2 regions of the Bradyrhizobium sp. KZN70725 genome follow, and region 2 is predicted to be linked to the other one. Evidence: riboswitches for the same ligand, from Rfam matches in the RefSeq annotation. Region 2 holds a riboswitch; the other holds the start of a gene.
What was found. A riboswitch is a leader RNA that binds a small molecule or an ion and turns the genes downstream of it on or off. The one in region 2 is predicted to bind glycine.
Positions count from the first base shown of each region.

Region 1 (5,280 bases), on a different contig from region 2:
CCTGCGCGCGGGTGACGAGCTCGATCTGCTTGCTACCTGTCTCGACGGTCACGGTATCGAAGAACGCTTCGGTGGTCGGCGCAAAGCCGAGCTTGCGCAGGCCGGCGGCAAGCACGGTGGCGCGGCGATGCACGCTGCGTGCGATATGGGTCAGGCCCTCGGGACCGTGATAGACCGCATACATCGAGGCGATCACGGCGAGCAGCACCTGCGCGGTGCAGATGTTCGAGGTCGCCTTCTCGCGGCGGATATGCTGCTCGCGGGTCTGCAGCGCGAGGCGATAGGCGGGCTGCCCACGCGAATCCACCGAGAGGCCGACGATGCGGCCGGGCAGCGAGCGCTTCAGCGTGTCGCGCACCGCCATATAGGCGGCGTGCGGTCCGCCATACCCCATCGGCACGCCGAACCGCTGCGCCGAACCGATCGCGATGTCGGCGCCGAGCTCGCCGGGCGAGGCGAGCAGCGTCAGCGACAGCAGGTCCGCCGCGACGATCGCAAGCGCGCCCTTGGCGCGCAGCGACGCGATGGCAGGCTTGAGGTCGCGTACTGCGCCCGACGTTCCCGGATATTGCAGCAGCGCGCCGAGCACATCGGCGTTGTCGAGCTCGGTCAGGGGATCGCCGACCACCAGCGCCCAGCCCAGCGGCGCGGCGCGCGTGCGCATCACCGCCACCGTCTGCGGATGCACCTCCTTGTCGACGAAGAACACCTTCGCCTTGACCTGCGAGTGGCGCTCGGCGAGCGCCATCGCTTCCGCCGCTGCCGTCGCTTCGTCGAGCAGCGAGGCGTTGGCGACGTCGAGCCCGGTGAGATCGCAGATCATGGTCTGGAAGTTGAACAGGGCCTCGAGCCGGCCCTGGCTGATCTCCGGCTGGTACGGCGTATAGGCGGTGTACCAGGCCGGGTTCTCCAGAATGTTGCGCTGGATCACCGCGGGCAGGATGGTGCCGGAATAGCCCTGGCCGATCAGCGAGGTGAACATCTGGTTCTGCGCGGCGAGCTCGCTCATATGCGCGAGCGCCTCGGTCTCGCTCAGCGCCCGGCCGAGATCGAGCGGCGCCTTCTGCCGGATCGACGCCGGCAGCGTCTCGTTCATCAGCGCCTGCAGGCTCGCGGCGCCGACCGTCTCCAGCATCGCGTTGACGTCGCGCGGCGACGGTCCGATGTGGCGGCGGACGAAATCGGTGGCGGCTTCGTTGATCGGCTTGAAGGGCGCGTTCATGACGTGATCCTCGGAGTGATCCTTTAGGCGGTGTGCGCGGCGTAGGCGGCCTCGTCCATCAGGCCGCCGAGCTCGCCCTTGTCGGCAATCTTCAGCTTGAAGAACCAGGCCTTGCCGCCGGCGTCGGAATTGACCAGCGCGGGCTCGGCGGCGAGCGCGTCGTTGACCTCGACCACCTCGCCGGAGATCGGCGCGTAAACGTCGGAGGCGGCCTTGACGGATTCGACGACAGCGGCGGCCTCGGCCTTCTTCAGGCTGCGGCCGACCTTGGGCAGTTCGACGAACACGACGTCGCCGAGCTGCGACTGCGCATAGTCGGTGATCCCGATCGTGGCGACGTCGCCCTCGATGCGGAGCCATTCGTGGTCGGACGTGTACAGCGTCGTCATGGGGTCGATCCTTTGGCGTTCAGCGTTTGTAGGTATTGGGGACGAAGGGCGTAGCGGCGACTTTCAGCGGCAGCCGCTGGCCGCGCACTTCGGCGAAAACGGTGGTGCCGACGGCGGAAAGGGCCGTGGGCAGGTAGCCCATCGCAACCGGCGCATTGAGGCTCGGGCCGAAGCCGCCCGAGGTCACCTTGCCGATCTGCTCGGTCGAGCCGGCATCGGCGAACAGCGCGGCGCCTTCGCGCACCGGTGCGCGGCCGTCAGGCTTCAGGCCGACCCGTCGGCGCGCAGCGCCATCTGCGAATTGCGCGAGAATTTTGTCGGCGCCGGGGAAGCCGCCGGCGCGGGCGCCGCCGCTGCGGCGAACCTTCTGCACCGACCATTCCAGCGCGCCTTCGACCGGTGTCGTCGTGGTGTCGATGTCATGGCCATAGAGGCACAGCCCGGCTTCGAGCCGCAGGCTGTCGCGCGCGCCGAGCCCGATCGGCAACACGTCGGGATTGTCGAGCAGCGCGGTGACCAGGGCTTCCACCTTGTCCGCGGGCACGGAAATCTCAAAGCCGTCCTCGCCGGTATAGCCGGAGCGCGAGACGAAGCAGTCGACGTCACTGAGCCGGCGCGCACCGGCATCCATGAATTTCATCGAACCGACATCTGCACAAAGTTTCGCCAGCGCCGATTCGGCTTTAGGGCCCTGCAGCGCGATCAGCGCGCGGTCGGCCAGCGAGATGATCTCGCAGGCGTCGGAGAGATTCGCGCGCAGATGCGCCTCGTCCTCGGCCTTGCAAGCGGCGTTGACCACCAGGAACAGGTGATCGCCGAAATTCGCCACCATCAGGTCGTCGAGCAGGCCACCGTCATTGTTGGTGAATTGCGCGTAGCGCTGCCGTCCCGGCGCGATACCGACGATGTCCTGCGGCACCAGTTTTTCCAGCGCGAGCGCGGCATCCGCGACCTTGCCGGATTTGGCCTTCAGCACGAGCTGGCCCATGTGCGACACATCGAACAGACCGGCTTCCTTGCGGGTGTGCAGATGCTCCTTCAGCACGCCGGCCGCGTATTGCACCGGCATGTCATAGCCGGCGAACGGCACCATCTTGGCGCCGCGCGCCAGATGCAGCGCGTGCAGCGGGGTCTGTTTCAGCGGGGAGGTTTCGCGCGCAAGCATCACAGGGCCCTCGCGGTTCCCGCCGGGGACCTATTTCCCCTTGAGAAACCTGCAGAAAGCCCCATCTGTCGCTGTGCCTGAGAGTATTATCCCGTCGGCGGACGCATCGGGGCGAACCCCAGCGTCTCTTTCCAGATGTCAGACGTCACGCGGTCCTTTTGCCTGAGAGTTTCCGGGGCGGTTGCTCCTTCGGCGCCGGCGATAAGGCCGGTCTCTCCCGACGTGACTAGGTATAGGTAGGTAGAAAACACGGCGCCACCAAGACTGTCAACGCAGCTGCAGCAACTATCCAATGGGCTTTGTGCTGCCGCGGCAAGCCCATGATCCGCCTGCACAGTTTCTGGACACCGCAGCTGGCAATGTCTAAAAGCGTTCGGCCGGAAAATGACGCCTTTTTGCGGCTGGCCGGCCCCTTTTTCCGATTGGATGAACATGAGCAGCGTCAACGACATCAGGTCGACATTTCTGAACTTCTTCAAGGAGAACGGGCACGAGATCGTGGCCTCGTCGCCGCTGGTTCCGCGCAACGACCCGACCTTGATGTTCACCAATGCCGGCATGGTGCAGTTCAAGAACGTCTTCACCGGCGTCGAGAAGCGCGGCTATCAGCGCGCCACGACGTCGCAGAAGTGCGTGCGCGCCGGCGGCAAGCATAACGACCTCGACAATGTCGGCTACACCGCGCGCCATCTCACCTTCTTCGAGATGCTCGGCAACTTCTCGTTCGGCGATTACTTCAAGGAGCGCGCGATCGAGCTCGCCTGGAATCTGATCACCAAGGATTTCGGGCTGAAGAAGGACAAGCTGCTGGTCACCGTCTACCACACCGACGACGAGGCGGCCGGCTACTGGAAGAAGATCGCGGGCTTCTCGGACGACCGCATCATCCGCATCCCGACCTCGGACAATTTCTGGGCGATGGGCGACACCGGCCCGTGCGGACCGTGCTCCGAAATCTTCATCGACCGCGGCGAGCACATCTGGGGCGGCCCTCCGGGCAGCCCGGATGAGGATGGCGATCGCTTCCTCGAATTCTGGAACCTGGTGTTCATGCAGTACGAGCAGGTGACGAAGGAGGAGCGCGTGGCGCTGCCGCGTCCCTCGATCGACACCGGCATGGGGCTCGAGCGCATGGCCTGCATCCTGCAGGGCGTCGAGAGCGTGTTCGAGACCGATCTGTTCCGCAATCTGATCGATGCCGCCGCGTCTACCCTCGGGCACGGTCCGAACGAGCAGAACGTTGGGTCGTATCGGGTGATCGCGGACCATCTGCGCTCGTCCGCGTTCCTGATCACCGACGGCGTGCTGCCGTCGAACGAGGGCCGCGGCTACGTGCTGCGCCGGATCATGCGCCGCGCGATGCGCCATGCACAGCTTTTGGGCGCGAGCGAGCCGCTGATGCATCGCCTGGTCTGGGCGCTGGTCCGCGAGATGGGCCAGGCCTATCCGGATCTGGTCCGTGCGGAGAAGCTGATCGAGGAGACGCTGCGGCTGGAGGAGACGCGCTTCCGCAAGACGCTGGCGCGCGGCCTGTCGATCCTCGACGAGAAGAGTGCCGGCCTCAAGAAGGGCGACATGTTCGACGGCGACACCGCGTTCACGCTGTACGACACCTACGGCTTCCCGCTCGATCTGACGCAGGACGCGCTGAAGTCGCGCGGCATCAGCGTCGACCAGGCGTCGTTCACCGACGCGATGGAGCGGCAGCGCGTGAAGGCGCGTGCCTCCTGGGCAGGTTCGGGCGAGGCGGCGAGCGAGGCGATCTGGTTCCCGCTGCGCGAGAAGCTCGGAGCGACCGAATTCCTCGGCTACGAGACCGAGAGCGCGGAAGGCGCGGTGACGGCGCTGATCAAGGACGGCGCGGAGGTCGAAAGCCTCAAGGCCGGCGAGAGCGGCGCGATCGTGCTGAACCAGACCCCGTTCTACGGCGAGTCGGGCGGCCAGGTCGGCGACCTCGGCGTGCTCACCGGCGAGGGCGTCAAGTTCCGCGTCACCGACACGCAGAAGAAGGCCGGCGATCTGTTCGTGCATCTCGGCACCGTGGAGCAGGGCACGCTGACCATCGGCACTGCGCTGCAGCTCGAGGTCGACCACGCCAGGCGTTCGTCGATCCGTGCCAACCACTCGGCGACGCATCTGTTGCACGAGGCGCTGCGCCAGGTGCTCGGCGATCACATTGCGCAGCGCGGCTCGCTGGTCACGCCCGACCGGCTGCGCTTCGACTTCGTGCATCCGAAGCAGATCACACCGGAAGAGCTCGCCCGGATCGAGGACATCGCCAACGATGTCGTGCTGGAGAATGACGAGGTCACGACCCGCGTCATGGGCGTCGACGATGCCCGCGAGGCCGGCGCCCGCGCGCTGTTCGGCGAGAAATACGGCGACGAGGTTCGCGTCGTGTCGATGGGCAAGGGCGCCCGCGATCACGGCCAGAACGCGCTTGGCTGGTCGGTCGAGCTCTGCGGCGGCACTCATGTGCGCCGCACCGGCGACATCGGCCTGAT
Region 1 covers NZ_JBUYWT010000031.1:85,062-90,341, reverse strand. The annotation lists gene gcvP (aminomethyl-transferring glycine dehydrogenase) at 1-1,222, opposite strand, end outside; gene gcvH (glycine cleavage system protein GcvH) at 1,246-1,611, opposite strand; gene gcvT (glycine cleavage system aminomethyltransferase GcvT) at 1,631-2,776, opposite strand; glycine riboswitch at 2,918-3,006, opposite strand; gene alaS (alanine--tRNA ligase) at 3,209-5,280, shown strand, end outside.
Region 1: linked by a shared signal. The riboswitch ahead of gcvT (glycine cleavage system aminomethyltransferase GcvT) and the one ahead of ACZBJS_RS34100 (D-amino acid dehydrogenase) in region 2 are both predicted to bind glycine.

Region 2 (5,280 bases):
CGCATCGCCCCGGAATGACGGCTTCAGAAGAGCTGAAGCCGTCACTTGCCCTCACGCTGCTTCATGCGGGGATCGAGCGCGTCGCGGGCGGCGTCGCCGATCAGGTTGACGCTGAGAATGGCGATCGAGAGCAGCAGCCCCGGCCAGAAGATCAGCGACGGCTTGACCTGGAAATAGGCGCGGCCCTCGGCCATGATGTTGCCCCATGTCGGCGTTTCCGGCGAGATGCCGGCGCCGAGGAACGACAGGATCGCCTCGGTCAAGATCGCGGACGCGCAGACATAGGTGCCTTGCACGATCAGCGGCGCGATGGTGTTCGGCATCAAATGCCGCCACATGATCTTCGGCAGGCTGGTGCCGAGCGAGATCGCGGCCTCGACATAAGGTTCCTCGCGTGCGGTCAGCACCACCGAGCGCACCAGCCGCGCCACGCGCGGGATCTCGGGGATGGTGATCGCGACCATCACGGTCCAGATGCTGGCGCCCGACAGCGACACCACGGCGATCGCGAGCAGGATGGCGGGGATCGCCATCAAGCCGTCCATCACGCGCATCAGCACCGCATCGACCCAGCGGAAGAAGCCGGCGACGAGGCCGATCAGAAGGCCGATGGCGATCGAGCAGACGGCGGCGCCGAGCCCGATCACCAGCGAGATCCGTGCGCCGTAGATGATGCGCGACAACAGGTCGCGGCCATAGGCGTCGGTGCCGAGCAGATATTGCGCGCTCGACGGCTTCAGCCGCTGCGACGGCGTCAGCAGCAGAGGATCATGCGGCGCAAGCAGCGGTGCGAAGATCGCCATCAGGATGATGAGGGCGAGGCTGATCGTCGCAATCGCGATGATCGGCGTCGACGTCAGGAAGCCGAACTTGACGCGGAACGGCCGGGTGACGGGAAGCGAGGATTCGGGAAGGGTTTCGATCGCCATTGCTCAGTACCGGATACGAGGATCGAGCAGGGTGTAGGCGAGGTCAATCAACAGATTGACCGCGACGTAGATACCTGACGTCAACAGGATCATCGCCTGGATCACCGGATAGTCGCGCGCCAGCACCGCATCGACGGTGAGGCGGCCGATGCCGGGCAGGTTGAACACGCTTTCGGTGACGACGACCCCGGAGATCAAGAGCGCGAAGCCGGAACCGATCACCGTGATGACCGGCACGGCGGCGTTGCGCAGCGCATGGCGCAGCAGCACACCGGTCTCGCCGATGCCCTTGGCCCGCGCCGTGCGCACGTAATCCTCGCCGAGCACATCGAGCATCGAGGCCCGCGTCATGCGTGCGATCAGCGCGACATAGATGAAGGAGAGTGTGCAGGTCGGCAGGATGAGGCGCTGGAAGAACGGACCGAAGCCGGCCGAGATGCTCTTGAAGCCCTGTACCGGAACCCAGCGCAGATCAATCGCAAAGATCTGGATCAGCACATAGCCGATGACGAACACCGGCACCGAGAAGCCGAGCACGGAAAGCCCCATCACGAAGCGGTCGATCCAGGTGCCGTGCTTCCACGCCGCGATCACGCCGAGCGGCACCGCCACCAGGATCGAGAGGATGATGGTGGCCAGCGCGACCGAGATCGAGGGCTCGAGGCGCGGGACGATCATTTCGAGGATCGGCTTGTTCGAGATCAGGGAGACGCCGAGGTCGCCGTGCAGCAACTTGGCGATCCAGGTGTAGAACTGGATGTAGATCGGCTCGTTCAGACCAAGCGAGGTCCGAATGCGTTCGAGTTGTTCGGGAGTCGCGTTGTCGCCGGCGAGGATGGCGGCCGGGTCGCCCGGCGTCAGCCGCAGCAACAGGAACACGAACAGAGCCACCACGCCCATCACGGGAATGGCGGCGAGGATGCGGCGAAGCAGATATCCGAGCAAATTTGATCCGTTGGGTTGTGGTCGATGAAGTCCCCAGCGGGACCGTTGCACACCAGACCGTAGCACAGATGGTAGCAGACTCACGGTAGAACTTGAGCAAGTCCCATGCCATCGGTGCTGCGGATTTTGCGGTGCAGCTAATCAGTCCTGTTGGCCGCGATTATTCCTCCGGTGAAGTTTGAAGCAGTCCACTGGAAGGTGGATTGATTTCAGCTTTGCGCGCGTCGGCGGGCACGTCGAGCCCGGCACCGAACGTCGGCGCCATCGGCGGCGTGTCGAGGTCGCGCCAATCGTCGATCGCCTGGGCCACCATCTGCGCCGTCGCCGCCGACAGTGTCCAGCCAAGATGACCGTGGCCCGTATTGTAGAACACGCCCGGAATCCGTCCGGCGCGAACCACCGGCATCATGTTCGGCATCATCGGGCGCAAGCCCGCCCATGGCACGACTTTCGACGTGTCGATCTCCGGGAAATGATGCCGCACCCAGTCCACCAGCGGTTGAATGCGATCGGCGCGAATGTCGCGGTTGAAGCCGTTGAACTCGGCGGTGCCGGCGACGCGGAAGCGGTCGGCGCCGAGCCGGCTGGTGACGATCTTCGCAGCTTCATCGAGCAGGCTGACGGTTGGGGCCGCATTCCGGCTTTGCGGCGCATCGAGCTGCACCGTGATCGAATAGCCCTTCACCGGATAGACATTGACGCGGTCGTTGAGCAGGCTGGCGAAGTGGCGGCTCGCCACGCCGGCGCAAATCACGATCCCGTCCGCCTGTAGCTGCTGGCGCGTCGCGACCGCAGCATCATGTGAAGCAGCTTCGTTCCAGCCGATGCGGAAGCCGTCATCGCCGTGTGCGATCGTGTCGACGTCGGCTTCATGGACGAAGCTCGCGCCACGGCGGATGCAGGCGTCGGCAAGCCCACGCGTGAATTTGTGAATATCGCCGGTCGCGTCCGACGGCGTGAAGAAGCCGCCATAGCAGGTTGTCTGCAGCGCGGGTTCGATGACGCGGATCTCGTCCGGGGTCACCGGCCGGCGGTCGAGCCCGCCTTGCTGCAGCAGCGTGTTGACCTTGAGGCCGGCTTCGAAGCCGGCCCTGTCGTGATAGACGTGCAGGATGCCGCGGCGTTCGAGATCGAAGGCGATGTTTTCGCGCTCTGCGATCGAGAACAGATGCTTGCGCGCTTCGATGGCGAGCTTCGTGGTCTCGATGGTGTTGCCGCGATAGCGCGTGATGTGGCCTACGAACTCGCCGATCCAGGAATATTTGTGCCAGCTCGGCTTCGGGTTCATCAGCAGCGGCGCGTCGCTTCTCAGCATCCAGCGCAGCCCCTTGAGGATGGTCGCGGCGCTGTTCCACACCTCGGCGTTGCTGGCGGAGAGTTGTCCGCCATTGGCGAACGAGGTTTCCATCGCGGCGTAGCGATGCCTGTCGAGGACAGTCACCTTGTAGCCGCGTTCAAGCAGGGCATAGGCCGTCGTTACGCCGGTGATGCCGGCGCCGATGATCGCGATGTGTGGCATGATAGTTGTCAGGCTCCCGTGGGTTAGAGTCGCCGAACCGCCGGTGAAACCGGCATCGGCGCCCCATCTGTCACGGTACCTGAGAGCTTGATCCGCATCGGGCTGTGGCCAGAAGCGAACTATCCCCTTCGGTGGACGTCATGGCCCTTGATGTGCGGCCATGTTCGTCTCTCTCCAGATCGTCCTGACGATACAGTCCTTTTGCCTGAGAGTTTCCGGGGCGGTTGCTCCGTCGGCGCCGAAGCCAACAACACGATTGTTGTCGCTTCGATCTCTCCCGCATCGTCGCGTTGGACGGCCGGACCGTAGGCGAAGCCTCAAAAATGGACAAGGCTAAATTTCGATCCGGCAGTGCCAACGTGTTGTGCAGTGCAAATCGATGTCAGTCCAGCGTCGCCAGCAGTGCCGCCATCAGGCGGCCGCGTTCGGCGAGGCTGTCGACCTCGATGTGCTCGTTGAGCGTATGTGCATCGGCGCCGCGAACGCCAAGGCCGTCGAGCGTGGGGATGCCCATCGCGCCGGTGAAGTTGCCGTCTGAGCCGCCGCCGGCGCTGCCGTGCGGCAGATCGAGACCCATCGCTGCAGCAAGGCCTTTTGCCTTTTCATAGAGCGCCATGGTGCCCGCATCGGGCTCCCACACCGGGCGGGTGACGCCGCGCGTCACCTTGAAGGTCACGTCGTTGGCGGTGCCCGACAGTGCCAGCATGCGCTCGACGCCACGGTCGAGATCGGCCTGGCGCTTGGCCATGCTGAGCGCTTCGCCGGTACAGGTCGTCGCGACGCAATTGACCCACTGGCCGCCATGCACGATGCCGACCGAGAAGGTGCAGTCCTCGGTGGTCATGCCGTCGATGGCGATGATCTGCCGCGCCATCTCGCGGATCGCGGAGCGGCCGGAAGACAGCGTTGCGCCGGCATGGCTGGGCTTGCCGGTGGCTTCCAGGTTGAAGCGCGCGATCGCATAGCGGCCGGTGACGACGCCGTTATTCGGACGGCCGGGCTCCGGCACCAGCACATATTTGTTGCGCGCGGCTTCCGCCTCGATGATGTCGCGCGTCGACGGCGTGCCGACCTCTTCGTCGGGGGTGAACAGCACGGTGATCGGCAGCGGAGTCGTAAAGGAGGCGCGCGCCAATTGCCTGATCGCCTCGATCGACAGGTAGTTGCCGCCCTTCATGTCGAAGATGCCCGGCCCGAAGCACTTGTTGCCTTCGCGCCGCCACTTCAGCTTCTCGATGGTGCCGACGGGGTGAACGGTGTCCAGATGGCCGGCGATCAGGATGCCGGGCTGGCCTTGTTTCGGATGGGGAAAACGGGCGCGGACGCAGCCCGCGAAGCCCTGGCGTCCGGCGATGCGCTCGATCGTCGCACCCATGATCGCCATCTCGCGGGCGGCGAGATCGAGCATGCGTTCGACCGCGGCGGCGTCCCAGGTCGGGCTTTCGCATTCCACCCAGCTGCGCAGGCCCTGCAGCATCGTTTCGGAATCAAAGGGGAGATTGGCGGGGTTCATCGTTGTTCTCTCTTGTTGTTCTGACGGCGCCGGCATCGCGCGCGCGTTACGAAAATCTCAGCCGACGATTTTGTAAAGCCAAAATCTGGCGCGCGGCCTCATTCGTTTGTGTACGTCCGATGCGACCTGAAACCGATTGACGCGCTTGGCGCTTGGTGCAAGTCTCGATTTCACAAGCCATACAGCATGTTAGTTCGCCTAAATAACGAACCACATGCATAACGAATAAGCCGGCTTTGACCAGTTACACGTCAGGAGAGATTGCATGTTCCCTATCTCGCGTTGGAAACACCGCACGCTAGCGGCCGCGTTGACGGCGCTCGCGCTGTCGTTCGCGCCGCAGGAATTGTCATTCGCGCCGCAGGCGATGGCCG
Region 2 covers NZ_JBUYWT010000055.1:13,174-18,453, reverse strand. The annotation lists gene ACZBJS_RS34110 (ABC transporter permease) at 42-929, opposite strand; gene ACZBJS_RS34105 (ABC transporter permease) at 933-1,874, opposite strand; gene ACZBJS_RS34100 (D-amino acid dehydrogenase) at 2,035-3,393, opposite strand; glycine riboswitch at 3,459-3,573, opposite strand; glycine riboswitch at 3,577-3,683, opposite strand; gene ACZBJS_RS34095 (M20/M25/M40 family metallo-hydrolase) at 3,776-4,906, opposite strand; gene ACZBJS_RS34090 (ABC transporter substrate-binding protein) at 5,172-5,280, shown strand, end outside.